Regions from separate parts of the Microbacterium sp. F01 genome, predicted to be linked through region 1. Evidence: predicted binding sites of a transcription regulator. Region 1 holds the regulator's gene; the other holds the start of a gene.
What was found. Region 1 encodes HspR, which represses chaperone genes until heat shock. Its sites were predicted from a motif close to AAGTTGAGTCNNNNNGACTCAACTT; they were not measured.
Positions count from the first base shown of each region.

Region 2: the regulator HspR is predicted to act here: its motif matches at 1,757-1,781, upstream of ACVN90_RS12400 (ATP-dependent Clp protease ATP-binding subunit).

Region 1 covers NZ_CM149592.1:4,314,717-4,329,129, reverse strand. The annotation lists gene ACVN90_RS19810 (MFS transporter) at 1-848, shown strand, start outside; gene ACVN90_RS19805 (hypothetical protein) at 845-1,381, shown strand; gene dnaK (molecular chaperone DnaK) at 1,543-3,411, shown strand; gene ACVN90_RS19795 (nucleotide exchange factor GrpE) at 3,414-4,031, shown strand; gene ACVN90_RS19790 (DnaJ C-terminal domain-containing protein) at 4,047-5,045, shown strand; gene ACVN90_RS19785 (heat shock protein transcriptional repressor HspR) at 5,151-5,618, shown strand; gene ACVN90_RS19780 (DUF5979 domain-containing protein) at 5,683-9,042, opposite strand; gene ACVN90_RS19775 (MmcQ/YjbR family DNA-binding protein) at 9,171-9,587, shown strand; gene ACVN90_RS19770 (DUF2252 domain-containing protein) at 9,651-11,051, opposite strand; gene ACVN90_RS19765 (AI-2E family transporter) at 11,106-12,200, shown strand; gene ACVN90_RS19760 (DUF998 domain-containing protein) at 12,244-13,335, shown strand; gene ACVN90_RS19755 (ion channel protein) at 13,324-14,413, opposite strand, start outside.
Region 2 covers NZ_CM149592.1:2,695,653-2,710,065, reverse strand. The annotation lists gene ACVN90_RS12420 (class I SAM-dependent methyltransferase) at 1-127, opposite strand, end outside; gene ACVN90_RS12415 (MarR family winged helix-turn-helix transcriptional regulator) at 217-636, shown strand; gene ACVN90_RS12410 (DUF3817 domain-containing protein) at 701-1,165, shown strand; gene ACVN90_RS12405 (VOC family protein) at 1,255-1,626, opposite strand; gene ACVN90_RS12400 (ATP-dependent Clp protease ATP-binding subunit) at 1,796-4,354, shown strand; gene ACVN90_RS12395 (LLM class flavin-dependent oxidoreductase) at 4,586-5,461, shown strand; gene ACVN90_RS12390 (LLM class flavin-dependent oxidoreductase) at 5,458-6,222, shown strand; gene ACVN90_RS12385 (DoxX family protein) at 6,222-6,620, shown strand; gene ACVN90_RS12380 (epimerase) at 6,617-7,588, shown strand; gene ACVN90_RS12375 (ATP-dependent DNA ligase) at 7,647-9,179, shown strand; gene ACVN90_RS12370 (response regulator) at 9,247-9,903, opposite strand; gene ACVN90_RS12365 (sensor histidine kinase) at 9,900-11,549, opposite strand; gene ACVN90_RS12360 (CitMHS family transporter) at 11,726-13,258, shown strand; gene ACVN90_RS12355 (alpha/beta fold hydrolase) at 13,385-14,005, shown strand; gene ACVN90_RS12350 (NAD-dependent deacylase) at 14,002-14,413, shown strand, end outside.

The sequences.
Region 1 (14,413 bases):
GGCTCAACTCGCGCAAGAAGAAGGGCAAGCCGGTCCTCCTCGACCCGGCGCTGTTCTCGTCGAAGCCGTTCCGCACCGGTGTGAGCGGGCAGCTGCTGCAGCAGATCGCCCTCGGCGGCACGATGATCGTGCTTCCGCTCTACCTGCAGATGGTGCTCGAGTACAACGCGCTGCAGGCCGGTCTGTCGATCGCGCCGCTGTCGCTCAGCATGTTCGCGGTCGCGATCTGGGCCGGCCGCCGGGCCAAGGGGCGCCCCGCGAACCTCATCCTGCTCGGGTTCTCGCTCGCCGCGGTGGGCCTCATCGCCATCGTGCCGCTGGTGCCCGTCGCCGACACAGGGTGGTGGCTCACCATCCCGCTCATCATCGCCGGCTCGGGTCTCGGCCTTCTGGTGTCGCAGCTCAACAACTACACGCTGTCGCCGATCTCCGACGAGCGGGTCAGCGAGGCCGCCGGCGTCAACTCCGCCGCCGGCTCGTTCGGCCTGTCGTTCGGCCTCGCGTTCGCGGGCGCGATCATGCTCGCGACTCTCGCGGCGTCGTTCACGTCGCTGGCGTACTCGAGCACGGTGCTCACGAGCGAGCAGCAGGAGCAGGTGGCCACGGTGCTCGAGGAGGACGCGGAGCTGATGTCGAACACCGGCCTCGAGCAGCTCCTCGCCGACGAGCCGCCGGAGGCGTCGGCCGAGGTCGTGCGCATCAACACGGAGGCGCGCCACATCGCCCTCCAGGTCGCTCTGCTCATCCCGATCCTCGCCGCGGTGCTGGGTGTGCTCAACGGTTTCCGCATGCGCCGCCTGCCCGATCCGAAACCGAACGAGGCGGTGGAAGGGATGCTGGGCGGGTGAGCCGGCGCACGGACCGCGCGCGGGCCCAGCTCGAGCAGGTCGAGGGCGGCGAGCAGGCGATCGTCGCCTACTTCAAGGAGCGCGTCTACGCGACCTTCACGGGCCTCGCGATCGTGCTGGTCGTCGCTTCGAGCGAGCACGCCGAAGCCGATCACGCGTTCTGGGCGCTGATCCTCGGCGTGGTGGGAATCACGGCGGCGGGCTTCGTCTCGGACGTGATCTCGCACCTCTCGGTGCACCGCACGTTCCCCGGCCGCGTCGACCTCCTCATCTCGACGCGGATCGCCGGCGGCGCGCTCGGCACCCTCCTGACGCCCGGCATCCTCCTCCTGCTCGCGTGGCTGGAGGTCATGCCGCTCGACGCGGCCCTCACGGCGAGCTCCATCGTCTACATCGCGACCCTCGCGGTCATCGGCTGGTTCGCTGTGCGCCGTTCCGACCTCGCGTGGTGGAAGCAGGTGATCGCACTCGCCATCCTCGTCGCGCTCGGACTCCTGGTCGTCGGCCTGCAGACCCTCGCTCACGCGATCTGAAGCAAGTTGAGCCGAGTCCTATCAACTTTGATTTGACGGATGCTGCGCCCCCGGCGTATGGTTGAGCCATCGCGACTCAACCTCATGGTGAGTTGCGAGAAGACTTCCCTGTAACCCCGGGTGGCAGCATCCGTCTGCGCCCATATGAAGGAGAGATACACATGGCACGTGCTGTTGGAATCGACCTCGGTACGACCAACTCGGTCGTGAGCGTCCTCGAGGGCGGCGAGCCCAAGGTCATCGCGAACGCCGAGGGTTTCCGCACGACCCCCTCGGTCGTCGCGTACACGAAGGACGGCGAGGTGCTCGTCGGCGAGACCGCCAAGCGCCAGGCCGTCACCAACGTCGACCGCACCGTCTCGTCGGTCAAGCGCCACATGGGCACCGACTGGGGCTTCGACGTCGACGGCAAGCACTGGACACCGCAGGAGATCTCGGCGCGCATCCTTCAGAAGCTGAAGCGCGACGCCGAGCAGTACCTGGGCGACACGGTGACCGACGCGGTCATCACCGTCCCCGCATACTTCAACGACGCCGAGCGCCAGGCCACCAAGGAGGCCGGCGAGATCTCGGGCCTCAACGTCCTGCGCATCATCAACGAGCCCACCGCGGCGGCCCTGGCCTACGGCCTCGACAAGGGCAAGGAAGACGAGCTCATCCTCGTCTTCGACCTCGGTGGCGGTACGTTCGACGTCTCCCTCCTCGAGGTGGGCAAGGACGACGACTTCTCGACCATCCAGGTGCGCGCCACCGCCGGTGACAACCGACTCGGCGGCGACGACTGGGATCAGCGCCTCGTCGACTACCTCATCAAGCAGTTCAAGGACACGACCGGTGTCGACGTCTCGGGCGACAAGATCGCGCTGCAGCGCCTCAAGGAGGCCGCCGAGCAGGCGAAGAAGGAGCTCTCCTCGTCGACCAGCACCTCGGTCAACCTGCCGTACCTGTCGCTGACCGACTCGGGCCCCGTGTCGCTGTCGGAGACGATCACCCGCGCGAAGTTCGAGGATCTCACCAAGGACCTCCTCGACCGCACCAAGAAGCCGTTCGAGGACGTCATCCGCGAGGCCGGCATCAAGGTCGGCGACATCGACCACGTGGTGCTCGTCGGCGGCTCGACCCGCATGCCCGCGGTCTCCGAGCTCGTGATGAAGGAAGCCGGCAAGGAGCCCAACAAGGGCGTGAACCCCGACGAGGTCGTCGCCGTCGGCGCCGCCCTCCAGGCCGGAGTCCTCAAGGGCGAGCGCAAGGACGTCCTCCTCATCGACGTCACCCCCCTGAGCCTCGGCATCGAGACCAAGGGCGGCATCATGACGAAGCTCATCGAGCGCAACACCGCCATCCCGACCAAGAGGAGCGAGACCTTCACGACCGCCGACGACAACCAGCCGTCGGTCGCGATCCAGGTCTTCCAGGGCGAGCGCGAGTTCACCCGCGACAACAAGCCGCTGGGCACGTTCGAGCTGACCGGCATCGCGCCGGCTCCGCGCGGCATCCCGCAGATCGAGGTCACCTTCGACATCGACGCGAACGGCATCGTGCACGTGTCCGCGAAGGACAAGGGCACCGGCAAGGAGCAGTCGATGACGATCACCGGCGGCTCGTCGCTGCCGAAGGACGACATCGAGCGCATGGTGCGCGAGGCCGAGGAGCACGCCGCCGACGACAAGAAGCGTCGCGAGGCCGCCGAGGTGCGCAACCAGGCCGAGACCCTCTCGTACTCGATCGAGAAGCTGATCAAGGAGAACGAGGACAAGCTGCCCGAGGACGTCAAGACCGAGGTGCAGGGCGACGTCGATGCCCTCAAGACCGCGCTTGCGGGCGAGGACGACGACGCCGTGAAGGCCGCGTTCGACAAGCTCAACCAGAGCCAGGGCAAGCTGGGCGAGGCGATCTACGCGTCGAGCCAGGCTTCGCAGTCGGCTCCGGATGCTGCCGCCGGCGCCCCCGGTGACGGCCAGGCTCCGACCGACTCCGACGAGGACGTCGTCGACGCCGAGGTCGTGGACGAAGAGGACGAGAAGAAGTAACCATGGCGAACAAGGACCACAACCCGGAACCGGTCGAAGAACCGGGCGACGGCGACGAGGTCCGGCCTGAGGGTGCGGGGCCGGAGGCGAACGCCTCCGGCCCCGCGCCGCAGGACGGGCAGGACGATGAGCTCACGGTCGACGACATCCTCGGCGCTGCGCAGAACGCAGACGCCGCGGCCGAGGACGCCGTGCTCGCCGACCTCGAGTCGCAGCTGCTGAACGACCTCAAGCGCCTGCAGGCCGAGTACGCCAATTACCGCCGCCGCACCGAGGAGCAGCGCGAGGTCGAGATCGAGCGCGCCCAGGGCGCGGTCGCGAAGGGCATCCTCCCGGTGCTCGACGACCTCGACCGCGCCGAGAAGCACGGCGACCTGGAGCAGGGGTCCGCCTTCGCGGCGATCGCCGACAAGCTCCGCGGCGTCGCCGAGCGCATCGGACTCACCACCTACGGCGCGGCGGGCGAGACGTTCGACCCGCAGCAGCACGAGGCGATCTTCCAGGTGCCGACTCCCGGCGCGACCGAGACCACGATCGTCGAGGTCGTCGAGATCGGCTACCGCCTGGGCTCGGTGGAGCTGCGTCCGGCGAAGGTCGTCGTCGCGGTTCCCGCCGAATAGCCCGAAGGAGGCTCCATGGCCAGTCAGGACTGGTTCGACAAGGACTTCTACTCGGTGCTCGGCGTCTCGAAGGACGTCAGCGAGGCTGACCTCAAGAAGACGTATCGCAAGCTCGCGCGGAAGTACCACCCCGACTCCAACCAGGGTGACGCGGCCGCCGAGGCGAAGTTCAAAGAGGTCAGCGAGGCGTACTCGGTGCTCTCCGACGCGGAGCAGCGCAAGGAGTACGACCAGATCCGCGCGATGGGCTCGGGCGCTCGATTCACGTCGGGCGGCCCGGGCGGCGCCGGCGGCTTCGAAGACGTCTTCTCGATGTTCAACCAAGGCCGCGGCGCGCGCTACCAGAGCGCCGAGGACTTCGACGACATCTTCGCGATGTTCAACCAGCAGCAGGGCGGCACGGGCTTCGGCTCCGGGCGGTTCGGGCAGCCGAGCGGCGGTTATCGCGGCTTCGGCGGCCCCAGCCGCGGCGCCGACGTCACGGCGCGCACGACGATCGACTTCGTCACGGCGACCAAGGGCGAGACCATCACGCTGCAGGGGGAAGACGGGAAGCCGTTCAAGGTGAAGATCCCCGCGGGAGTCGCGGACGGACAGAAGATCCGGCTGCGCGGCCGCGGGCGTCACTCGCCCGACGGCGGCGAGAACGGCGACATCGTCGTGCAGGTCACCGTGCGTCCGCACCCGGTGTTCACGCGCGACGGACTGAACCTCCGCGTCACCGTGCCGGTGACGTTCACCGAGGCTGCGCTCGGCGCCACCATCGAGGTGCCGACGCTCGGCGGCGATCCGGTGCGGCTGCGCGTAGCTCCCGGCACGCCGTCCGGTCGCGTGCTGCGCGTCAAGGGGCGTGGCGTCGAGACTGCGAAGGGCACCGGCGACCTCCTCGCCGAGGTGCAGGTGGCCGTCCCATCGCACCTCGATGAGGCCGCGCGCGAAGCGCTCGAGCGCTTCCAGAGTCTCGAGTCGAAGGAGAACCCGCGCGCCGACCTGATGGCCAAGGCGCAGGGCTGAGATGCTCGCTGAGAACAGGAGATCTGGCGAGAACAGGACGATTCCCCGCGAAGCGTCCTGTCCTGGCGAGATCTCCTGTTCTCGCGAGTGAGAGGAGGTGACGAAATGACCGAGGACGACATCGACGAGGATGCCCCGATCTTCGCGATCGCCGTCGCCGCCGAGCTGTCGGGCATGCACCCGCAGACGCTCCGTCAGTACGACCGGCTCGGGCTTGTCGTGCCCGCCCGCACGCAGGGCGGGTCGCGGCGCTATTCGCTGCGGCACGTGGAGCAGCTGCGCGAGGTCGCGCGCATGTCGTCGGACGGCATCGGCCTTCCCGCGATCGTGCGCATTCTCGAGCTCGAGAACCGCGTGCAGGAGCTTCACGGACGCGTCCGCGACCTCGAGGACCGCATGCGCGCCGAGCTCGAGAAGCGGCCGGGCGCGCGCGTCTTCGCGGCCGGCTCCACCGGCTCGGTCGTGACGCTGCGGCATGGCACGCGCGTGCGCCGGGCGACCGAGGTCGTGGTGTGGCGGCCGCGCACGCCGATCGAGCGACCGGACGAGTCGGGCGAGCCACCCACCGAATGAACCTACGTAAGAAGGAGGGGACGGCATCCGTCCCCTCCTTCTTGCGCTGCCTGTCGCAGTGGTGTCAGGCGCGCTGCGACCGCCGCAGGGCGAGCATCGCGCCGACGGCGATCAGCCCGAGGGCTCCGAGAGGCACCAGCGGCGACAGCCCGCCGCCACCGGTCGCCGGGAGCGGGCGTGTCGAGGCGGTGTTGGTGAGCGTGAGCTGCGCGACGCCCTGATCGCGGGAAGCGGTCGTCGGGAGCACGACCTTGCCGTCGTCGCCAGGCACCAGGGTCTCGCCGTCGACGGTCCAGGTCGCGGTGCCCCAGTCGACGCCGGGGATCGAGGGCAGCTCGCCCTCGCGCACCTCGAGGATCGTTCCGACCGGGAAGTACGGCGAGTAGACCGGCACGTTCGGTGTCAGTTCGACGCGCGGCTGCGCGACGCCGTCCTGCCACCAGTCGAACGGGTAGGTGGTCCCGGCCGGGATCGCCGATGAGCCGTTGCCGTCCACGACCTTCGTCACCGCCCAGCGGGTCATCTGCACAGCCGTGTTGATCACCTCGAGCACAGGGGTCTCACCTGGGCCGATCTGGACCGAGGCCGACGGCCGCCAGACCGTCTCGCCCCACTCGTATCCGGGAGGCAGAGTCGAGGCATCCGGTTCCTCCTCCGTGAGGTACACCACGGTGCCGAACGGGAATTCGATCGGGTCGCCGTCCGGATCGACCGGACCCGCGGGCGTCCCATCAGCGGGCAACTCGAAGCGTCCGACTTCCACGGACGGGCCGGGCACGAAGGCGACGTAATCGATCATGAACGAGTCGACGACGAGCTGGTCGGGGTCGATACCGAACAGGCTCTTGGACACCTCGAACGTCCCGCGCAGCTGCGAGCCGTCGTTGACGAGGGTGGCGTGCACGACGGCCGCGCCGTCGGCGCCGATCGTCAGCTGCGCCGGATCGAACGTCGCCGCTGCCCACCGCACCGCACGAAGTGACGGTGCGGGCAGCTCCTCGAAGGTGACGACCGTTCCGTACGGGAAGGTGATCGGGATGCCCGTGTCGTCGAGCGGGCTGACCGGCGTGCCGTCGCCCGGGAGCCGGACGATCCCGGTCTGCACGTCGCCCGTCGGCAGCGTCGCCGTCCACCGGACGGTGAACTCCAGGCCGTCGGGGACGGACTGCGGCGGAATCCCCGTGAACTCCTTCGACAGCGTGAACGTCCCCTCGCGGAGGGCGTTCACGACCTCGATCGCGATGTCGCCGGTCTCGGGCAGCGGGATGTCGACGATCGCCGTCTCGAGCGGTCCGGCGCCTTCGAAGTTCGCGGGGCGATACTCCGTCGTGGTGCCGTCCACCGTGGCCTTGATGACCGGGATCTCCCAGCCGTCGGGGTCGACCGCGGTGCCGTCGAGGGTCGGCAGCAGCTCGGCGAGCTCGAGGATGTCGGCCTCCGCCTCGACTCCGACGAGCAGTTCGGGGTCGCCGACAGGGAGCGGGACGGTCGTGCGGGCAGGAGCGGGGTCGGTGTTGTAGCTCACGGCGTACTCGTACGCCGGATCCGCTGCGTCTCCGATCGCCGACTTGACGATGGTGATCGTCCGCGGCGCCTCGCTCGGAGTGATCGCGTTCGTCAGCTTCACGGCGACGGTCTCGCCGGCCGAGTCGATGACGAACTCCCGGCCGGGCGACCAGTGCGCCCCGCTCCAGTCGTAGCCCGGAGGCGGATCGATCCCCGACAGGTCCTCCGTGAGGACGATACGCGTGCCCACCGGGAACGAGATCGGGTTGTCGTCCTCGTCGAGAGGAACGATCACCGTGCCGTCGAACGGCACGTCGAGGGTGCCCTGTCCGATCTGCGCGCCGCCGAAGAAGGCGGTCCAGGTCACGGGCACCGTCGGCTGCGAGGGATCACCCGGATCACCGCCCGACACGTCGTCGATCAGCTTCTGCACGCTGAAGGTGCCCGTCAGGGCCGTCGCTGTGTTCGTGATCACGACCTGGGCCGTGCCCGCGCCGATGGTGAGCGGGTTGGGCGCGATCGTCGGCGTTCCCCATTCCCATCCCGGGACGCTCTCGGGCTCGACTTCCTCGAACTCGACCACGGTGCCGAGCGGGAACTGTTCGCCCGCGAGCACGGGCGTGCCGTCGGCCGGCAGCTCGAGCGTGCCGGTCACGACGGTGTCGTCGGGTTCGGTCGCGGTGTAGTTCACCGTGAACGTCGTGTCTTCCGGCAGGTCGGACTCCTCGATACCCGACAGCTCCTTGCGGACGGCGAACGTGCCGCTGTCGGCCTCACAGGTGATCTCGCCGGAGAACAGGAAGGAGTGGGCCTCACCGCCCTTCATCGTCACGTTCAGGCCGATCACCTGGCCGTCCAGTGGGGCGGCGTCGACGGTGACGGACGCGTTCGGTGCGTAGATCGAGCCGTCGATGCGCGCCTCGGCAGCCTTCACCGTGACGTCGCCCGTCAGCGCGGACAGGTCCCAGATCATGTAGGGCGAGAAGGCGCCTTGCGGGTCGGCTCGCGCGCCGATCACCTCGGTGGTTCCCTCGGCCACGCGGATGATGAGCGGGTTCGAGACCCCCGGCGTCGGGCCGGACGAGAACTGGAGGAGCGCCGCCCCGGCGATGTCGGCGTAGTCGACGACGTTGGGCTGGTCGGGGCTGAGCGGCTCGAGCACCTTGCGGCTGCCGGCATCCTCCGCCACGCCGACGTGGTGGCCGACGTCGCCCAGCGGGTCGGCGATGTCATCGAGGCAGCTGTTCGCCTCGTCCCACGACGCGTCGCGGTTGGCTTCGACGTAGTCGGCCACCGCGGTGTCGGAGGTGTTCGCCGTGTAGATGCTGCCGTTGCCGTCCGCACCGGCCGGGGGCGCAGCATCCGCCGGATACTGCTGGTGGGTCGCGTCGATCAGCGGGGTCTGGTCGACGTCGGCGGGGTTCTGGTTGAGGCGAAGCCAGTCCGCGCGCGCGAAGGCCTGCCACCCTTCGTCGCGCTGCACCATCTTCAGATCGCCCCAGAGCGCGGGGTCGCTGGTGCCCGCACTCGTGATGGCGAGGATGTCGGTGCTCGCGGTGCTGTAACTGTTCACGAGGAAGCGCGTCGGGTCGCCGTCGACCGTCGGGAGGTCGTAGTCCCCGGTGCCCGCGGACACATGGATGATCGTGTACTGGCCGCTGCTGCCTTGCACGGTGGCGGTGCCACCGACCGCGATGCTGCCCTCGGTCTCCTGGTTCTGCAGGAGCGCGTCCTCGCGTGCGTAGATCGTGAACCCGCCCGCGATCGCGAACGGGTTGACGAACTCGGGGTAGGCGGCCGACGCGGGTTGAGGATCGATCGCTCCGGTCACGACGGCCCCGGTGGCCGCCAGCAGTGCGGCGGTGAGGCCGGCGACGAAGCTGCGCATCCGACGACGTGGGCGATCGAGTCCGAGCATCCGTGAAATCCCCCTTCCCGCCCTCACGTGTGGGGACGCGCGGCGCGGTCTTTCGACCCTATCGGGACTTTTCGACCGGACAGCGGATGCGTCTCGCGGAGGACGGTGAACCGTCACATGATGGACACATGCCGACTCTCGACGACGTCCGCACCATCGCCCTCGGGTTCCCCGGCGTCGTCGAGCGCATCGACGGACACCGGGGAGGAGCCTCCTGGCGCACTCCCGCCGGCGTCTTCGTGTGGCAGCGGGGACCGAGTGGCCGCGATCTCGAACAGCTCGCGGCCCTCGGGCGCGAATGGCCGTCGGGCGACGTCGTGGGCGTGCGCACCGACGGCGCGCAGGTCAAAGAGGCGCTGCTCGAGACCTACCCCGATGCGTTCTTCACGATCCCGCACTTCGACGGCTATCCCGCCGTGCTGGTGCGGCTCGATGCGATCGAGCTCGAGCAGCTCCGCGAGGTCGTCACCGACGCCTGGCTGCTCAAGGTGACCAAGCGGGTCGCGAGGGAGTGGCTGGCCGCGCACCCGCCCGTCACCGGGTAGCCCTGCGCGACCGATGACGGATGACGGATGCCGCGGGCCGCGGCACGCGGCATCCGTCACTCCTCACGCCGGAGCGGTCTCGACGTTGCGGTGCTTCCGGAACAGCTCCCAGTCGGCGCGCGAGAGGTCGGCGTACGCATACGCCCATTCCAGGATCGCTTCGCCCGCGACCTTGCCTCCTCCGACGTAGCCGGCGACCGACGAGGACAGCGGGGATTGGCCGTGCGCCCGGGCGAGGGTCGCCGCGCAGGCATCGGCGTACCAGAGGAAGGCCGAGTCGTCGAGCTCGTCCATGTCGAACCCGCCCTTCTTGTCGCGGAACTGGCGGACGTAGAAGTCGCGCTGCGCGCCGTACGTCGTGCGGCGCACGAAGCCGAGGAAGGGATCCGACACCGACTGCAGGATGCGCTGCATGCCCACCACGCGGCCTCCGTCGCCGTACTCGTCGATGAACCGCGTGACGACCTCCGGCTGCTCGGCCTTGCCGTACTGGATCAGCACGCTCTTGCCCGCCTCTTTGCCCTGGAGCAGCAGCACGCCGTCGTCGCCGTCCTGCATCGAGATCACGAAGCACCGCGTTCCGACGCTGCCCACCCCGACCACGCGGAGGGCGATGTCCGACATGCGGTACTTCTGCAGCAGTGCGCGGATGTCGATGTTGGCCGACTGCACGTACTGATCGAACACGCCGAGGACGCGCTCCTCCGACTGCGCGTCGATGTGGGTCATGGTCGGAGGCGCCTCGACGAAGACGACCCGCCCCTCGTCATCGACCTGCGTCATCTTCTTCGCTGCGCGCGCGCCGGTGCGCTTCTCGGCCTCTTTGATCGCGGAGTCGATGGCGGCGCGGGTGTCGTCGTCGACGGCCCGCTCGGCGGCCATGGCGTCGAAGCGGTCGTAGTAGCGCTTCAGGGGGCTGCGCTTGGCGCCCGTGCCGATCGCACGCGCATAGACGCGCACCGCGTCCAGCGATGCCTCACGCACCACCGAGTCGGCGCGTCCGGTCGACTGTCCCGCGATGACGATGCTGGTGACCAGGCGCTTCACGTCCCACTCCCATGGCGCCCAGGCGGACTCGTCGAAGTCGTTGAGGTCGAACACGAGGGTCCGCTGCGGCGAGGCGTACAGCCCGAAGTTCGACACGTGCGCGTCACCGCACGACCCGACGCTGACACCACTCGACGGCGAGCGGGACAGGTCAGCGGCCATCAGGGCGGCCGTGCCTCGGTAGAACGCGAAGGCGCTCGCGGCCATGCGCTCGGTCCGCAGCGGAACGAGTTCGGGGACACGGTCCTCATCCTGCGCGTCGAGGATCCCCATCGGGTCGCGGTCGTTCGTCGGCAGCTCGGCGAGCGACTCCCGCGGAGTGCGCTGGCGGGCGGCGCGCCCTTCGGCGACATGGTCGGTGTAGGACGGCAGCGGGGCCCACGTGCGGCCGATGGGCGAGGCGTCGATCGTAGACATGGGCCCAGTGTGGCACTGCGTGGCGCCGGCGAGGAAGAGCGGTACCCTGACGCCGTGACCCGCGCCGCGCAGCCCGCTCCGCCCCCCGCGATCTCGCCGAGCCTGCGCGTGCTGCTGGTGCTCGCCGCGACCGTGGTGGTGCTCGCGGGCGTGTACTTCGCGCGGAGCCTGATCGGCCCGCTGGCCCTCGCCATCGTCCTCGTCGTGATCTGCGAGCCCGTCCGCCGCCCGCTGGAGCGCCGCGGCTGGCCGCGCTGGACCGGCACGACCGCGGTCATCCTGCTGGCCTACCTGGTCCTCGCGGTCATGGGCGTCCTGCTGTGGGTCGCCGGCGTGCAGTTCGCAGGCCTCGTGTCGGACTACCTCGACCAGCTGCGCGGCAGCCTCGACGACTTCCTCGCGTGGCTCCAGTCCGCAGGTCTCGATCAGCAGGCGACGGATGCTGCGGCCTCGGTCCTCGACCCCAAGGCGCTGCTGGGGCTCGTGGGGAGCATCGGCGGCACCGTGATCGGGGTCGTCACGGCCCTCTTCTTCGTGGTCTCGTACATCATCTTCACGGCAGCCGATGCCGCCCGGTACCGCGACGCGGAGCGGGTCTTCGGCGCTGGCCGTCGCCCGGTCCTCGCCCGCATCGGACGCCTCAACACGGGGGTTCGTCGCTACTACGTGGTGAACGCGTCGTTCGGCGCGATCGTCGCGATCATCGACGGCCTGGCGCTCTGGGCCCTCGGCGTGCCCGCGCCGATCGTGTGGGCGGTGCTCGCGTTCGTGACGAACTTCGTCCCGAACATCGGGTTCGTGCTGGGCCTCATCCCGCCGGCCGTGCTCGCGTTCGTCGTCGGCGGCTGGCCGCTGTTCCTCGCCGTCATCGCGATCTACTGCGTGGTGAACGTCGTGCTGCAGGTGCTCGTGCAGCCGAAGTTCGTCAGCGACGCGGTCGACCTCAGCCTCACGCTGAGCTTCTTCTCGGTCGTGTTCTGGACCTTCGTGATCGGCCCGCTCGGCGCGATCCTCTCGATTCCGCTGACATTGTTCGTGCGGACGCTGGTGCTCGAGGGCGACCCGGGCTCACTATGGCTGCGATGGCTGTCCGGAGACCGCACCGCCACTCCCGCGTCCGCCGCCCGCGAATCCCTCTCCGACTCCTGATCCACCCCTCGCCCGAACCACCCGAGTCCTCACGGAGCCACCGATGACCCAGACCTCGCTCGACCGACCCACCCCCGAGCAGCCCTCCTCGCCTCGCCGCCGCGGGGGAGTCTTCGACGCGTCGAGCGAGCGATCGCTCGAGTCGCTGGCCCTCGGCGTCGGCGCGATCTCCTTCGTCCTCGTCGCCCTGGTGTCGCTGATCGTGTTCCAGTTCCAGGCGGCGCCGATCTCGGGTCCGGGATCGGTCGGTCAATTCGCGGCGATCGCCTCGGGCGTGGTCGCATTCCTCGCGGTGGTCGCGGGCCGGATCGTCGTGCACCGCCACGAAGGCGGCCGCCGCCTCCACGTGCTGGACTATGTCGACGTGGCGGCCCTCGCCTTCGCCCACGGCGTGATCGCACTGCTCGGCTGGACACTGCTCGCCGTGATTCTCGAGCAGGCCTTCATCGGCGCGACGGTCTTCGCCCTGCCGGTGCTCCTCCTCGCGGGCGCCACGGCGGCGATGAGCGGCTACCTCGCGTTCTACTCGGCCACGCATATGGAGCTGCAGCTGCTCGCGGTGGTGCTCGCTGTGTTCCTGGTGTTCGGCGTCCTCGCGAGCATGCTCACCGCGAGCGACCCGAACTGGTGGAAGGACAACCTGAGCGCCCTGGGCATGTCGTCGAACGTCTCGGCCTTCGCGTTCAACATCACGATCATCGTCGCCGGCTTCCTCGTGACGACGCTCGCCCGCTACTCGACGCGCGGCATCCCGACGGCGAACCCCAAGGGGATCGGCCGCGTGCGTGTCACCCTCATCGTCCTCGGCGTCTTCCTCGGCATGGTCGGCCTTTTCCCGGTCGACAGGTTCTTCGCGCTGCACACCGGCGTCGCATCCGGCATGGTCGCCGCGTTCGGCGTGCTCGTCATCGCGCTCCCGAAGTGGATCACCGGCATTCCGCGGGCCTTCGTCGCGCTCGGCTGGCTGTTCCTCGCTGTGACGCTGCTGCTCGCCGTGTTCTTCTTCATCGGCTACTACACGCTGACCGCCGTCGAGCTCGTGGCCGGCATCCTCGTGTTCACGTGGATCGTGCTGTTCATCCGCAATGCGGCGGCCCTGCAACAGGACTCGCAGCGGACGCCGTCAGCGAACTGAGGCCGGCTGATCCCACGGCAGCCGGGCGCCGGGCCGCTCGCGCGCCAGGTCGTCCGGCGTGATCAGCATCTCGCGCGCCTTCGTGACGACGAGCCATGCCGGCAGCACGATGATGCAGAGCATCGGCAGCACCGTGATGTCGTCCACGAGCGCGACCGCGACGAAGAGCGCGACCCAGCCGTCGCGGGCGATCGCCAGCACGACGCCGAGGATTCCGCACGCGACGGCGAGCGAGAGCGGCAGCCCGGGAAGAAGTGCGCCGCCGAGGAGGCCGGCGGCGACGCCGAGGAACACCGCGGGGAAGATGCGACCGCCGCGGAACCCGGCGGACGCCGCGACGACGAGGGCGGCCAGCTTCACCAGCAGAATGACGGCGAGCTGTCCGGGCGGGTAGGCGCTCGGGTCGGCGAGCAGCTGCTCGCTCTGGTCGAGGCCCTTGAAGAGGGTGATCGGGCCACCGATGGCACCCAGAAGGCCGAGCACCGCGCCTCCCAGTGCGGTGAAGAGCAGTGGATGCCGCAGCGCGTGGAATGCGCGGTGCACGAGCGGGAAGAGGTAGACGCCGATGAGCCCGAAGGCGGCGGCCGCGCACGCGATGAGCGACCCGGTGAGCAGGTCGAACGGCTGCGGGCCGCCGTAGGGATCGAACGGCGCCTCGGCGCCGAAGCCGCCGCCGGCGAGGTAGGTCGTGACCGAGCCGGCCCCGGCAGCCACGAGGGGCAGGAACAGCTTGTCCCAGAGCGAGCCGCCCATCTTGAACTCACCCACCATCCCGGTGAAGACGAGGGCGGCGGCGACCGGCGTGCCGAACAGCGCGCCGATGGTCGCCGAGATCGCCAAGGCCCCGATCAGCGCGGGCGGCACCGCCTTCGAGATCCGGGCGAGGATCGCCACCGCCAGCGAGACGTTGATCGCGATGATCGGGTTCTCGGGGCCGAGACTGACACCGCCGGCGAGGCTGAGGATGACGACGATCGCGAGCCCCGGGAGCACCGACAGCGGGAGCGGTGTGGCGGCGAGCTCGGTCGTCGCCGAATCGGGGCCGGCGTGGCCGGGCACGAGCCACACCACGAGCCCC
Region 2 (14,413 bases), 1.6 Mb from region 1:
CGTCTCCCGCCGTCGACCGCGCGGCCGCGGATTCGTCGAGGAGCAGCCGGTCCGCAGCATCCGTCGCCACGAGGTCAGGGGCCTCGACGTCGGGCCACCGGCGCAGGCCGTCGAGCGAGAAGGTCACCGTCCCACGGTAGCCGGGCGGGCGGCGTCCGGTTCTCGGAACGGCGGCGAATGCGTGCCCTCCCGCGGCGGCGGGACTAGCATTCAACGGTGCCAGACCGTGCGTTCAGTCCCGTCATCTCGCTGCTGACCGTGGCCGCCGTGTGGGATGCGCACCTCGGCGCGCAGCTGCGCGACCTCGGGCTCACGACCCGCAAGTACGGACTGCTCGCCCACATCGAGGCGACGCCGGGCATCTCGTTCAGCGAGCTCGCGCGGCGCTCGCAGATCACCGTGCAGTCGGCGCACACCGCCGTTCAGACGCTCGTCGCGGACGGGCTCGTCGCGGATGCGACGAAGCATGCCGGCGCGGCCTCCGACCTCCGGGTGACGGAGCGGGGGAGCGAGGTGCTGCAGGCGGCCGAGCAGCGTCTCGCGGCGCTCGATGCCGGACTCGCCGCAGGGGCTCCGGCGCTGGCCACCGCGCTGGAAGGGCTGCACGAGCGGCCGTTCGGGCTGGCACCCGAGTAGGCCCGGACCGCTGCGGCCAGCAAACCTTCAGAAAGGCTGAAGCGCTTTCAGTTAGGCTGAAGGTGTGTTCCGCAATCCCCATACCCTGTTCCGCGCGCTCGCGATCCTCGAGGCGATCTCGTGGACGCTCCTCATCACCGGTCTCATCCTCCGCGCCACCACCGACTGGGCGCTCGGCGTCACGATCGGCGGCGGCATCCACGGCTTCATCTTCCTGTCGTACGGCGCGACCGTGATCCTCGTCGCCCTCAACAACCGCTGGCGCGTCGGGCCCACCGTGCTCGCACTCGTGAGCGCCGTCATCCCGTACGCCACGATCCCCGCCGAGCTGTGGCTCCAGCGCAGCGGTCGCCTCGCCGGCACGTGGCGGCTCGAGGCCACCGACGACCCGCGCGACACCGCCTGGTATGACCGGCTCATGCGCTGGTTCCTGCGGCGTCCCTGGGTGCTCGGTGCGCTGATCGCCCTCGCTGTCGTGCTGCTGTTCGTCGTGCTCCTCATCCTCGGCCCGCCCGGCGGGCGCGACTGACGGCATCCGTTCTCGGCCGCCTCGCTCCTGCGTGAACGAGCCGGCCGAGTCGTCTGTCGGCCGGTGTTGCCGGTGACGGATGCCGCGGCTCAGCGCCACGCCGGCAGCTGCTGAAGCGTCCAGGTGTTGCCGTCGGGGTCGTCGAATGTCACGAACCGACCCCAGTCCTGCTCGTCGACGCCCTGGGCATCGACATCGAGCGCGCGCAGATGGGCGAGCGCCTCGTCGGCATCGGGCACCACGACCTGGATGGTGTTCTGCTGCCCGGGTTCGAGGGTGTTGCCGAGTCCGGTGCCGAAGGCGATGGAGCACGCCGAACCAGGCGGGGTCATCTGTACGAAGCGGAGCCCTTCGACGGGCGTCTGGTCGTGATCGGCATGGAAGCCGATCCTCTCGTAGAACTCCTTCGAACGGTCGACGTCTGACACCGGCACATGGATGAGCTCGATCTTCCAGTCCATCGTGTTCCCTCTCGTCTGTGAAACGGGGTTCCCCTCGTCGAAGACGTTACGCCCGGGGTGGGACATCCGCCGCTGGGGAATACCTGCGGATTGCTCGGGTTGAACTTGACAACGCCTGTGTCAAGTTCGAAACTTGACACTCCTCCACTCAAGTTTCAGGAGAGATGGAATGCCCGAAGACTTCACTCCCGCCGCCGGCGACGACGCGAGCTCGTTCGACGAGTTCCTGTCGCGCTACCTCGCGGGCGAGCGCGCCCGCGCCGAGCGCTCGATCGACCTGAGCCGCTACCTCGGCGCCCGCACGCAGGAGCTGCTGCAGCGCGCCGGCAGGTACGCCTTGGAGCGCGGCCAGCGAGAGCTCGACGCCCTGCACGTGCTGCGGATCCTCGTGACCGAGGCCCCGGCGCGCGACGCCGTCCAGCGCATCGGCGCCGACGCCGACGCGATCGCGCGTGCGACCGAGGAGCGCCTTCCCGCCGCTACGGCGGCCGCCGACGTCGACGGGGCGGTGGTGACCTCGTCCGTGCAGCGGGCGCTGTTCCACGCCTTCCAGGTCGCCCGATCGTCGGGCTCGACGTACGTCGACCCCGAGCATTTGTTCTTCGCCCTCGTGCTCGCGCAGGACACGCCGGCCGGCCAGGTGCTGGCCCGCGCCGGCGTGACCGCCGAGGCGCTCATGCAGGGTGCGAGGGAGACGGTGACGCCGGGCGAGACCACCCAGGCCGACGTGCGACCTGAGGGCGCAGCATCCGACACCCCCATGCTCGACACGTACGGCACCGACCTGACGGCGCGCGCCGCGGCCGGCGGACTCGACCCGGTGATCGGGAGGGCCGACGAGATCGAGCAGACGATCGAGATCCTCAGCCGCCGCACCAAGAACAACCCGGTGCTGGTCGGCGAGGCGGGCGTCGGCAAGACCGCGATCGTGGAGGGCCTCGCCACGGCGATCGTCGACGGCTCCGTGCCCGAGCAGCTGCTCGGCAAGCGCGTGATCGCCCTCGACCTGCCCGCGATGCTCGCGGGCACCCGCTACCGCGGCGATTTCGAGGAGCGCCTCACCAAGACGATGGATGAGATCGCCGCGCACAAGGGCGAGCTCATCGTGTTCATCGACGAGGTGCACACGGTGGTCGGAGCAGGTGGCGCCGGCGACGGCGGCATGGACGCGGGCAACATCCTCAAGCCGCGCCTCGCCCGCGGCGAGCTGCACCTCGTGGGCGCGACGACGCTCAAGGAGTACCGCGTCATCGAGAAGGACCCGGCGCTCGAGCGCCGATTCCAGCCGGTGCGCGTCGGCGAGCCCTCGATCGAGGACGCCGTGCTGATCCTCCGAGGCCTGAAGCCCGCGTACGAGGAGCACCATGGCATCGTCTACACCGACGAGGCCCTGCGCGCGGCGGTCGAGCTCAGCGACCGGTACCTGACCGAGCGCGTGCTGCCCGACAAGGCGATCGACCTCATCGACCAGGCGGGCGCGCGGCTGCGACTGAAGCTCGGCTCGAAGGTCGACGTGAGTGGGCTCATCGAGCGGCTCGCGACGCTCGAGGCCGACAAGAACGCCGCGGTGTCGGCGGAGCACTACGAGGAGGCGTCGCAGATCCGCGATCAGATCGCCGAGGTGCAGGACCGCCTCGAGCGGGCCACCGCCGCCGGCGCTGCCGTGCGCACCGAGGCCATCGTCGACGAGCCCGAGATCGCCGCGGTGATCAGCCGGGCGACCGGCATCCCGGTGAACCGCCTCACCGAGACCGAGCGGGAGCGCCTGGCCGCCCTCGAGGACGAACTGCACGACCGCGTGATCGGGCAGGACGACGCGGTGACCGCGGTCGCCAAGGCCGTGCGCCGCAATCGCACGGGCATGGGTGACGCGCGTCGGCCGGTGGGGTCGTTCCTCTTCCTCGGCCCGACCGGCGTGGGCAAGACAGAGCTGGCGAAGGCCCTCGCGGGGTCGCTCTTCGACGACGACACGGCGGTGATCCGCTTCGACATGAGCGAGTTCGGCGAGCGCCACACCGTGTCGCGCCTCGTCGGCGCCCCTCCCGGATACGTCGGCTACGACGAGGCCGGCCAGCTCACCGAGCGCGTGCGGCGCAACCCGTACTCGATCGTGCTGTTCGACGAGATCGAGAAGGCGCACCCCGACGTGTTCAACCTGCTGCTCCAGGTGCTCGACGACGGCCGTCTCACCGACGGCCAGGGCCGCACTGTCGACTTCCGCAACACGGTCGTCGTCATGACCTCGAACCTCGGCTCGGAGTTCCTCGCCTCGCGCGGCGGTGCCATCGGGTTCCTCGCCGACGGGGGAGGATCGACCGGCTTCGGCTCCGAGAAGGACCTCCGCGACCGCGTCTTCGGCAAGCTCCGCGAGGCGATGCGTCCCGAGTTCCTCAACCGCATCGACGAGATCGTGCTGTTCCGCAAGCTCGAGAAGCCGCAGCTGCAGAGCATCGTGCGCCTGCTGCTGGGGGCGTCCGATGCGCGGCTCGCCAAGCGTGAGGTGTCGCTGGTCGTGACCGACTCCGCAGTCGCGTGGCTCGCCGACAACGGCTACGAGCCCGAGTACGGCGCTCGGCCGCTGCGCCGCCTGATCCAGCGCGAGGTCGACGACCGCATCGCCGACCTGTTCGTGACGGGTGCGCTCGTCGACGGCGGGACGGTGACGGTGGATGCTGCGGCCGACGTGCTCTCGGTGGTGGCGGGTTCGCCCTTCGCCGTGGCCGCCTGAACCGCGACGATCCTCTGAGGGGCGCCGGGCCATCGGCTCGGCGCCTCTCGCCGTGGATGCGGGCAGGCGTTCCCGCGCCTTCGACAGGTCAACCGGAGCTGCGCCGGACCGATTCGGCCCGAATCCTCCTGCAGAACCGCGGTTGACCTGTCGAAGATGCGGGCGCACGGATGCCGGCGGCCACCGCGGCCGCGCTGTGTGGGTGTCGGCGTGGCCTGACAGAGTGGGTGCATGACCCGCATCGGCGCGATCTTCAACCCCTACACGCACAGCCCCGACGAATTCCGAGACGCCGTTCTGGCCGCCGAGGCGGCCGGACTGCCCGAGCTGTGGATCTGGGAGGACTGCTTCCGGCAGTCCGCCTTCGCCACCGTGGGCGCCGCTCTCGCGTGGACCGAGGCCCTGCGCATCGGCATCGGGATCGCACCCATGCCGCTGCGGAACGTCGCCGCCACGGCGATGGAGATCGCCACCGTCGAGGGACTCTTCCCCGGCCGGCTGCTGCCGGGCGTCGGCCACGGCGTGCTCGACTGGATGGGGCAGGTCGGCGCCCGCGTCGCCTCGCCGCTGACCCTGATGCGCGAGTACGTCCCTGCCCTGCGCAGTCTGCTCGCCGGCGACGAGGTGAGTGTCGACGGTCGGTACGTCACGCTTCGCGACGTGCGCGTGAACTACCCGCCGACGACGCCGCCGCTCGTGTACGCGGCGGCCGAGGGACCGAAGACGCTGCGGTTGAGCGGCGAGGTCGCCGACGGCACCGTGCTCGACAGCGGGCACACCGCCGCCGAGTACGCGATCGCGACGGCGGCCATCCGCGAGGCCCGCGCCGCGGCCGGCCGTGGCGACGGCCACGACGTCGTCGCCTATGTCGTCACCGCGTTCGGTCCGGAAGCGGAGGCCCGCGCGATCGCGGATGTCGGCGACAAGCCCGAACCTGAGGAGCGCGCGCTGTGGGGCGATGCGGCGGAGGTCGCCGCGGGTGCGCAGCGCTTCTTCGACGCGGGCGTCGACGACGTGGTGCTCCTGCCCTCGTCGCGCGGCGACATCGCCGAGTTCTACCGGGCGGCCGCCGAGGTGTCCAGGCTCGTCGGCGCGAGCGCCGCATGAGCGGGCTTCTCTCAATCGGCATCGCGGCCGCTGCCGGCACGGAGGTCGCGGCGCGCGTCGCAGCGGCCGCCGAAGCCGCGGGGCTGCACGCTCTGTGGGTCAACGACACGCCAGGGCACGACGCGCTGGAGATTCTCCGCTCCGCCGCGGGCGTGACCGAGCGCCTCGTGCTCGCCAGTGGGGTGCTGCCGATCGACCGTCGCACGCCCGACGACATCCTCGCCGCTGTCGCGGGGCTTCCCGCCGACCGGCTCGTCCTCGGCATCGGCTCTGGGCAGCTTCGTTCCGGTGCGGTCGCGAGCGTGACGGATGCTGCCACCGCCCTCCGCTCGCGCACCGAGGCCCGCGTCGTGGTCGGGGCGCTCGGCCCGAGGATGAGGCGCGCCGGGGCTGCGACGTCCGACGGACTCCTGCTCAGCTGGCTCACGCCGGAGATCGCGGCCGACCAGTTGCGGCACGCTCACGAACTCGCCGGCACGACGCACGTTGCGCTGTACGTGCGGACGGCGGTCGACCCCGCTGGTACCTCGGTGCTCGATGAGGAGGCGCAGCGCTACGCCGGGTACCCCGCCTATGCGGCGAACTTCGCGCGCTTGGGGGTCCGCGCCGCTGACACGGTCATTCGGCCCGCTGTGCTGCGTGACCGGATCGCCGCCTACCGTGCCGCCGCCGACGAGGTGGTCCTGCGGGCCATCACCGCCTCGGGCAGCCTCGACGAACACCTGCGCTTCATCGACGCCGTCGCCGAGGCTGTCGCGTGATGCGGGTCGTCGCCCGCTGGGCGCTCGCGGCGCTGCTGGCGGCCGCGGGCGCCTCACACCTCACGTGGGGGCGCCGCGGCTACCGCATCGTCGTACCCGATTGGGCGACGCGACTGCTCCACATCGACAAAGACACGATCGTGGTCGCGTCGGGGGTCGTCGAACTGATGCTCGGCAGCGCGCTCGTGGCGCTGCCCGCCGAGCGTCGCCGCGTCGGCTGGGCGGTGGCAGCGTTCTTCGTGGCAGTCTTCCCCGGCAACGTCCATCAGTGGCGGACGGGCCGAGCGGCGCCCCTGCTGCGCACCGATCGGGCGCGGTTCGTTCGGCTGCTGCTGCAGCCGGTGCTGGTGCTGTGGGCGCTGTGGAGCACGAGCGGCATCGCGGGGAGCGGCCGATGAGCCGACCGGTGGCCGTCGTCGCGGGCGCTTCGGGCTTCGTCGGCCGGGCGCTGGCGGGCGCGTTCACCGAGGACGGGTATGACGTGCGAACCATCGGGCGGTCGCACGCCGACGCGACGTGGGACGACGGCGGCAGCATCCGTGCCCTCGTCGACGGCGCCGCCGTACTCGTGAACCTCGCGGGCAAGTCCGTGAACTGCCGGTACACCGACGCCAATCGCGACGAGATCCTGCGATCGCGGGTCGAGACGACGGCGGCCCTGCGGGAGGCGGTGACGGATGCTGCGACCCCGCCTCGCGTGTGGCTCAATGCCAGTACGGCCACGATCTACCGATACGCGATGGACCGGCCGCAGACCGAAGCTGGCGGGGAGCTCGGGGCCGGATTCTCGGTCGACGTGGCGCGGAACTGGGAGGACGAGTTCTTCGCGGGGGATCTGCCGACGACGCGCCGAGTCGCCCTGCGCATGGCCATCGTCGTCGGCGACGGCCCGGCGACGCGGACGCTCGTGCGGCTCGCACGGCTCGGCCTCGGGGGTCCGCAGTACGACGGCTGGTGGTGGGCGCACCGCCGGTACCGGGGGATCGGGCCGCACCCCACGGGCACCGGGCGCCCGGCCTGGCACCGGTCAGGCGGTCGGCAGCGATTCAGCTGGATCCATATCGACGATGTCGTCGGAGCGGTGCGTTTCGTCCGCGACCGGCCCGATGTCGAGGGGCCGGTGAACCTCGCGGCCCCGGATGCCGGCGACAACCGCACGCTGATGGCGACGCTGCGCCGCATCGTCGGGCAGCCGATCGGCCTGCCCGCCTACCGCTTCATGCTCGAGCCTGCGATGGCGGTGCTGCGCACCGAGCCGGAGCTCGTGCTCAAGAGCCGGTGGGTCTCGCCGCAGGTGCTGCTGTCGGCCGGCTACGAGTTCACGCACCGCGACCTGGAATCCGCACTGCGGACCGTCGTGCGCTGACGGCGGGAACGTGGTCCGGTCCGGGACAGGTGTCGGGGGCCGGTGCCAGAATGCCGATGTGCTGCTGAACGAGCTGGTGACTGCGACGTGCGAGGTCGCGGCGACGTCGTCGCGATTGGCGAAGATCGCCGTCCTCGCGGCGCTGCTGCGCGGGCTCGAGCCCGACGAGGTCGCTCCCGCGATCGGATTCCTCACCGCCAACCCGCGGCAGGGGCGACTCGGGGTCGGCTGGCGGAGCCTCACGGGCCTCGATGTCACGCACGCGGACGAACCGACACTCTCCGTGCTCGACGTCGACGCATCGCTCAGCCGGCTGGCCGCGGCCGACGGGGCCGGCTCGGTGCTCGCGCGGCGCTCCGAGCTCGACGCGCTCGCCGGTGCCGCGACCGCGGATGAGTGGGACTTCCTCGCGAGGGTCATGATCGGCGAGCTGAGAACCGGCGCGCTGGAAGGCGTGCTTCTCGACGCCATCGCGAAGGGCTCCGAGCGGGAGGCGCCAGTCGTTCGGCGGGCCGCGATGCTCTCCGGCGACCTCGGCGCGACCGCGCGGATCGCGCTCGACGGCACGCCCGACGACCTCGCCGCGGTCGGGCTCGAGGTGGGCCGCGGAGTGCTGCCGATGCTCGCCGCGACAGCGGGCTCGACGGCTGAGGCGCTCGAGACGCTCGGGGCCGCGGCATCCGTCGAATACAAGCTCGACGGTGCGCGCATCCAGGTGCATCGCGACGGCGACGACGTGCGCGTCTTCACCCGCAGCCTCGCCGACATCACGCACCGTGTGCCGGAGCTGGTCGAGGCGGTGCGTGAGCTTCCGGCCGAGCGGGTGATCCTCGACGGCGAGACGTTGTCGCTCGACGAGGACGGCGGTCCGCGGCCGTTTCAAGACACCATGTCGCGATTCGGATCGATGGGCGACGATGCCGCGGCCACCGTGCTGCGGCCATGGTTCTTCGACATCCTGCATCTCGACGGCCGCGACCTGATCGACGAGCCGCTCTCCACCCGCCTCGAGCTGCTCGACCGCGCCGTCGGCGATGCGCGCATGCCGGGCGTCATCACCGACAACCCCGCCGAGGCCGAGGAGTTCTCGCGTCAGGCGCTCGCGGCTGGTCACGAGGGAGTGATGGTGAAGGCGCTGGGCGCGCCCTACGCCGCGGGGCGGCGCGGGAAGAGCTGGCTCAAGGTCAAGCCCGTGCTCACCTACGACCTCGTCGTGCTCGCCGTCGAGTGGGGATCGGGTCGCCGCACGGGGCAACTGTCCAACCTGCACCTGGGCGCACGCGACCCGGAGGGCGCCTTCGGCGAGCCGGGCGGCTTCGTGATGGTGGGCAAGACGTTCAAGGGACTCACCGACGCGACGCTCAGGTGGCAGACCGAGCACTTCCCGACCATCGAGACGCACCGCTCGGCTTACGCCGTGCACGTGCGTCCCGAGACGGTCGTCGAGATCGCGATCGACGGCGTGCAGCGCTCGTCGCGGTATCCCGGCGGGGTTGCGCTGCGCTTCGCACGTGTGAAGGGGTATCGCCCCGACAAGCGTCCCGACGAGGCCGACACGATCGAGTCGCTGCGCGCTCTGCTGCGCGGCTGATGGATGTCTTCACCCGCAGCTGCGATGCGGGCGAAGCGGTGGGAAGTGTGAGTGCGGGGCGCGGTCCTCAGCGCCGGGCGGCGACGTATCGGTGTTCGGGTCGGCCCGTGGTGCCGTAGCGCAGCCGCACCTCGACCTGGCCGCGGGTGGCGAGCGCGGCCAGATGGCGCTGGGCCGTCGCTCGCGAGATGCCCACCCGGTCGGCGACCTCCGCCGCGGAAGCTTCGTCGTCGCCGAGGCCCTCGAGTATCAGCTGCTCGGTCGCCGAGCGCGCGACCGTGGCCGGCTCCGCAGAGCCGTGCAGGATCGTGAGGGCGCGGTCGATCTGCTCCTGCTCGAGCGGGCGGTCGGTCCTGAGGAGGTTGCGCATGCGGGCATAGCGGTCGAGACGCTCGGCGAGCACGCGGGCGTCGAACGGCTTCGTCAGGTACGCGAGGGCGCCGGCGCGCAGCGCGCGACGCACGGTCGCAGCATCCGTCGCCGCCGACAGCACGAACGCGTCGACGTCGACCGCGGCGACGAACTCGACGCCGTCGCCGTCGGGGAGGAACGCGTCGACGAGCAGCAGGTCGGGTGCGTGAGTGCGCACGGCCGGCCGCGCGGCGCCGAGCGAATGCACGGGGTCCAGCGCGGCGAACCCGGCGCGGGACGCGACGATGTCGCGGTGCAGTCCCGCCACGCGGAAGTCGTCGTCCACGACGAGCACGCGGATGGGCTGCGTCATGGGTTCTCCTCTCGAGGGCTCTCGGTGTCGCGGCGCAGCGCGCCGGGAAGTCGAGCCCCGAACATCGCGCCGGCGCCGTCGCCGCCCGCGTCGATCAGCCAGACATCGCCGCCGTGCCGGCGCGCGAGATCGCGCGAAAGCGGCAGACCGAAGCCGTGTCCGTGCACCTCGTCACGGCCGTGCGGGTCGGTCTCGCGAGAGCCGGTGCGACCGAACGGGTCGCTCCCGATCGGACGGATGCCGCCGCCCGAGTCGGCGACCGTGACCACGAGCTCGTCGGCGTCGCCGAGCAGCGCGATCTCCACCCATCGCGGCTCGTCGCCGGCGACGGCGGCGGTGACCGCGTTGCCGACGAGGTTGCCGAGGATCGCTGCGACGTCCTCCGGGAGTGCGGTCTCGCTCAGCAGCAGGGTGTCGTCGGAGATGCGCACCGTCACCCCGCGTTCGCGGGCGGCCGCGCCGGTCGCGCCGAGGAGCGACTGGAGGAACGCGTCGGGCACACGCTCGAGGCCGGCGACCGCGTAGTCGACCGCGCCGCGCTCGGTGAGATCGCCGAGGAACGCGCGCGCTTCGTCGACGCGGTCGGCGTCGATCAGCCCCGAGGCGACGTGCAGCCGGTTCGCGAACTCGTGCCGCTGCACGCGCAGCCCCTCGGTCATGGCGCGCACGGTCTCGAGCCGCCCGGCGAGGGCCTCGACGTCGGTGCGATCGCGCACCACGACGATCTCGCCCAGTGCGCGGTCGTCGCGGCGTACCGGGCGGGTGTCGAGGTAGAGCACGCGGTCGCCGACGACGGCCTCCACCGCAGTCGCGCCCTCGCGCACGGCGCGGACCACGTCGTCCGGCAACGCCAGCTCGTCGAACCGGCGGCCGACGGGATCGTCGAGGCGCAGCATCCGTTCCGCCGCCTCGTTGCAGACGCGCACGACACCGTCGGGGTCCAGGGCGACGACGCCGTCGCCGACGCCCTCGAGCACCGCCGCCTGGTTCTGCACGAGCGCCACGAGTTCCTCGGGCTGGAGCCCGAGGGTCAGGCGTTCGAAGCGCCGTCGCAGCAGCAAGGTCGCGAGCGTCGCCAGGGCCACGCCGCCCAGTGCGGCGACGGCGATCGTCGCGAGCAGCGCGGGGAGGTCGTCGAACACGCTCGCGCGCTCGAAGCCGACGCTGACCTCGCCGACCGGCTCACCGCCGTCCTCGGCGTAGATCGGCACCTTCGCGCGTGCGGACTCACCCAGCGTGCCGACCTCCCAGTCGACCACCTCGTTGCCCTCGAGCACCTCGGCGAAGGGCGTCGAGACCACCTGTCCGAGCAGGTCCTGATTCGGGTGGGCGAGACGGATGCCGTGATCATCGGTGATCACGACGAACAGCGCGTCCGTGCGGCCGGCCACGTCGGTGGCGATCTGCTGCAGGGGACCGTCGCGGAGGTCCGCGGCATCCGGAGTCCCCGGATCCGCCGAGAACTCGGCGACCACGGACTTCACGTCGGGATCCTCGGCGACCGTGCGGGCGATGTTGAGGGCGGCGGCCTCGGACTCGGCGCGCAATTGGCGTACGCCGAGCCAACCGAAGACGAGCGCGCACACGGCGACGACGGCGGTGACCGTCGCGAGCTGCACCAGCAGCAGCCGTGTCGCGAACCGCATTGCACCTCCCGGGCGTGTGAGCGGCGCACATGAGCAGAATGCGCAGAACACACGCTACGCGCACAACGTGAGGGAATGCGACTTACCGCGCGGCGGCGCGACGCTGCCGCCTAACCTCTGTCGAGCGCACCGCGACCGGTGCGAGACCTGACGCACCTTACGACGAAGGAGTCGACATGAACGCGGCAGCACCGTTCCTCCTCCAGGCCGCCGCGGCCGAGGAAACCTACGCGACGGCCTTCGTCCCGCCCGAGTGGGTGCTGGTCGCCCTGGGATTCACGATGGTGCTCGTCTTCATGGCGCTCATCATGACGCGACGGCTCACCCCCATGGTCGCGCTCATCATCGTGCCCACCGTGTTCGGCCTGTTCGCCGGCGCGGGACTCGGCCTCGGCGACATGATCATCGACGCCATCGGCAGCATGGCCCCGACGGCCGCGCTGCTCATGTTCGCGATCATGTACTTCGGCATCATGATCGACGTCGGGCTGTTCGACCCGCTGATCCGGGCGATCACCCGACTGCTCGGCGACGACCCCGCGAACGTCGTGCTCGGCACGGCGATCCTCGCCGGTGCGGTGTCGCTCGACGGCGACGGGTCGACGACCTTCATCATCACGACATCGGCGATGCTGCCGATCTACCTGCGCCTGGGCATGAGCCCGGTCGTGCTCACGTGCGTCGCGGGCCTCATGAACGGCACGCTCAACATCGTGCCGTGGGGCGGGCCGACGGTGCGCGCGGCGACGGCGCTCGGCCTGCAGCCCACCGACATCTTCGTGCCGATGCTCCCGTCCCTCGCGGCCGGCATCGTGATCGCACTGACCTTCGCCTGGTTCCTGGGCCTCTCGGAGCGCAAGCGCATCGGCAGCGTCGACACCTCGCGTCTCGGCGACGGCGGCTCGCTGGCCGGCCCCCGGATCTTCCGCGGCTCCGACTCGAAGCCCGGCGCCCGTGCAACGCTGCGCACCGGCAACATCGTGACGCTCGCCGGCGGCCGCGGAGGAGTGCCTGCCGCGACGGCGGTCGTCGACCGGGAAGACACGGCGATGGCCGACACCATGCTCGACCCGAACCGTGCGACGCTGCGGCCGAAGCTCATCTGGTTCAACCTGGCGCTGACGCTTGCCGTGATGGTGCTGCTGGTGCTCGACATCTTCCCGCTCGCGTACGTCTTCATGGTCGGCGCCGCAATCGCGCTGGTGGTCAACTTCCCGAAGCTCAAGGGCCAGGCCGACGAGATCGTCGCGCACGCCCCGAGCATCGTCGGCGTCGTGTCGATGGTCCTTGCGGCCGGTGTGCTGGTCGGCGTGCTGAACGGCACCGGCATGGTCGACGCCATGGCGACATGGATCACCACTGTGATCCCGGCTTCGCTCGGCCCGTTCCTCGCCGTGATCACCGGGATCCTGTCGATCCCGTTCACGTTCTTCATGTCGAACGACGCGTTCTACTACGGCATCCTCCCGGTGCTCGCGCAGAGCGCCGAGCACTTCGGGATCGCCCCGGTCGAGATGGCGCGTGCCTCGATCACCGGCCAGCCGGTGCACCTGCAGAGCCCGCTCGTGCCGGCGATCCTGCTGCTGGTGTCGCTCGCGAGCGTCAACCTCGGCGACCACCACAAGAAGGTGCTGTGGCGCGCCACGATCGTGTCGCTCGCGATGCTGGCCGTCGGCGTGCTGGTGGGTGCGATCCCCCTCATGGCCTGAGCCGCGACGCCAGGCTCGTCCGCGCGAGACTCCACCCGAGCGCCGAGACTGCGGGAGACCCCCGCAGTCTCGGCGCTCCACTGGAGTCTCGCGGTCCTGCGGGGAGCTGGAACGTAGGATTTCGCCATGACCAAGGGACCCGCCCCCGACGCCTCGTACGAGAACCGCAGCTTCGGGGCGCCCGGTGCGGACCGGACGGTCGTCCTGCTCCGCTCGGGGGTCTCGACCCTGACGGATCCTCGCCCGGATGTCACCGCCCGGCGCGACGCGAGGATCGTCGCGGTGGGGCTCACCGTGGACGACATCGACGATCCGGCGGCCTACCGCGGGGCGACCCCGGCGGAGGCGACGGCCAGCGTCATCGCACGGTTCATCGCGGAGGAGGCGCACGGGCGTCCGGTCGGCCTCGTGGGAGTGGGCGAGGCCGGTGAGCTCGCGATCATGATCGCGGCGCATCTTGGTGAGGGCGTCGACAGGCTGGCGCTCGTCGCGGTTCCCCGACCGGAGTCCGAGCTCGGAGCGAGCGAAGTCGCCGAGCTCCTCGACCGCATCGCGGCCAAGACGCTCCTCATGAACGGCCAGGCGGATCCGACGGCGCCGTCCGGCGCGGCGCGGTGGTTCAAGGATCACCTGGTGTCGGCGCGGGTCGAGATGGTGCCGAAGACGGACGACCTCGAGGCGCGGCTCATCCTCGCCGACGTCTGGGAGCGCGTGCTGTCGCACGTCGCGCCCGGCACCGTGCGATGATCCGCATCGTCGTGCTCACCGGGGCCGGCATCTCGGCCGAGAGCGGGGTGCCCACGTTCCGCGGCGCCGACGGCCTCTGGGAGGGGCACGACATCGACGACGTCGCGACGCCGGAGGGGTTCGACCGCGACCCCGACCTCGTCCAGGCGTTCTATGACGCGCGGCGCAGGGCGGTAGCATCCGTCGTCCCGAATGCCGCGCATCGCGCGCTCGCCCGTCTCGAAGGCGCGATCGGCGACGACCTGCTCATCGTCACGCAGAACGTCGACGACCTGCACGAGCGCGCCGGCAGCCGCAACCTCGTGCACATGCACGGCGAGCTGCGACGCGCGCTGTGCCTCGCGTGCGGATCCCGGCCCGATTGGGACGCCGACCTCTTCGACCGCCCCGCGTGCCCGGAATGCGGAC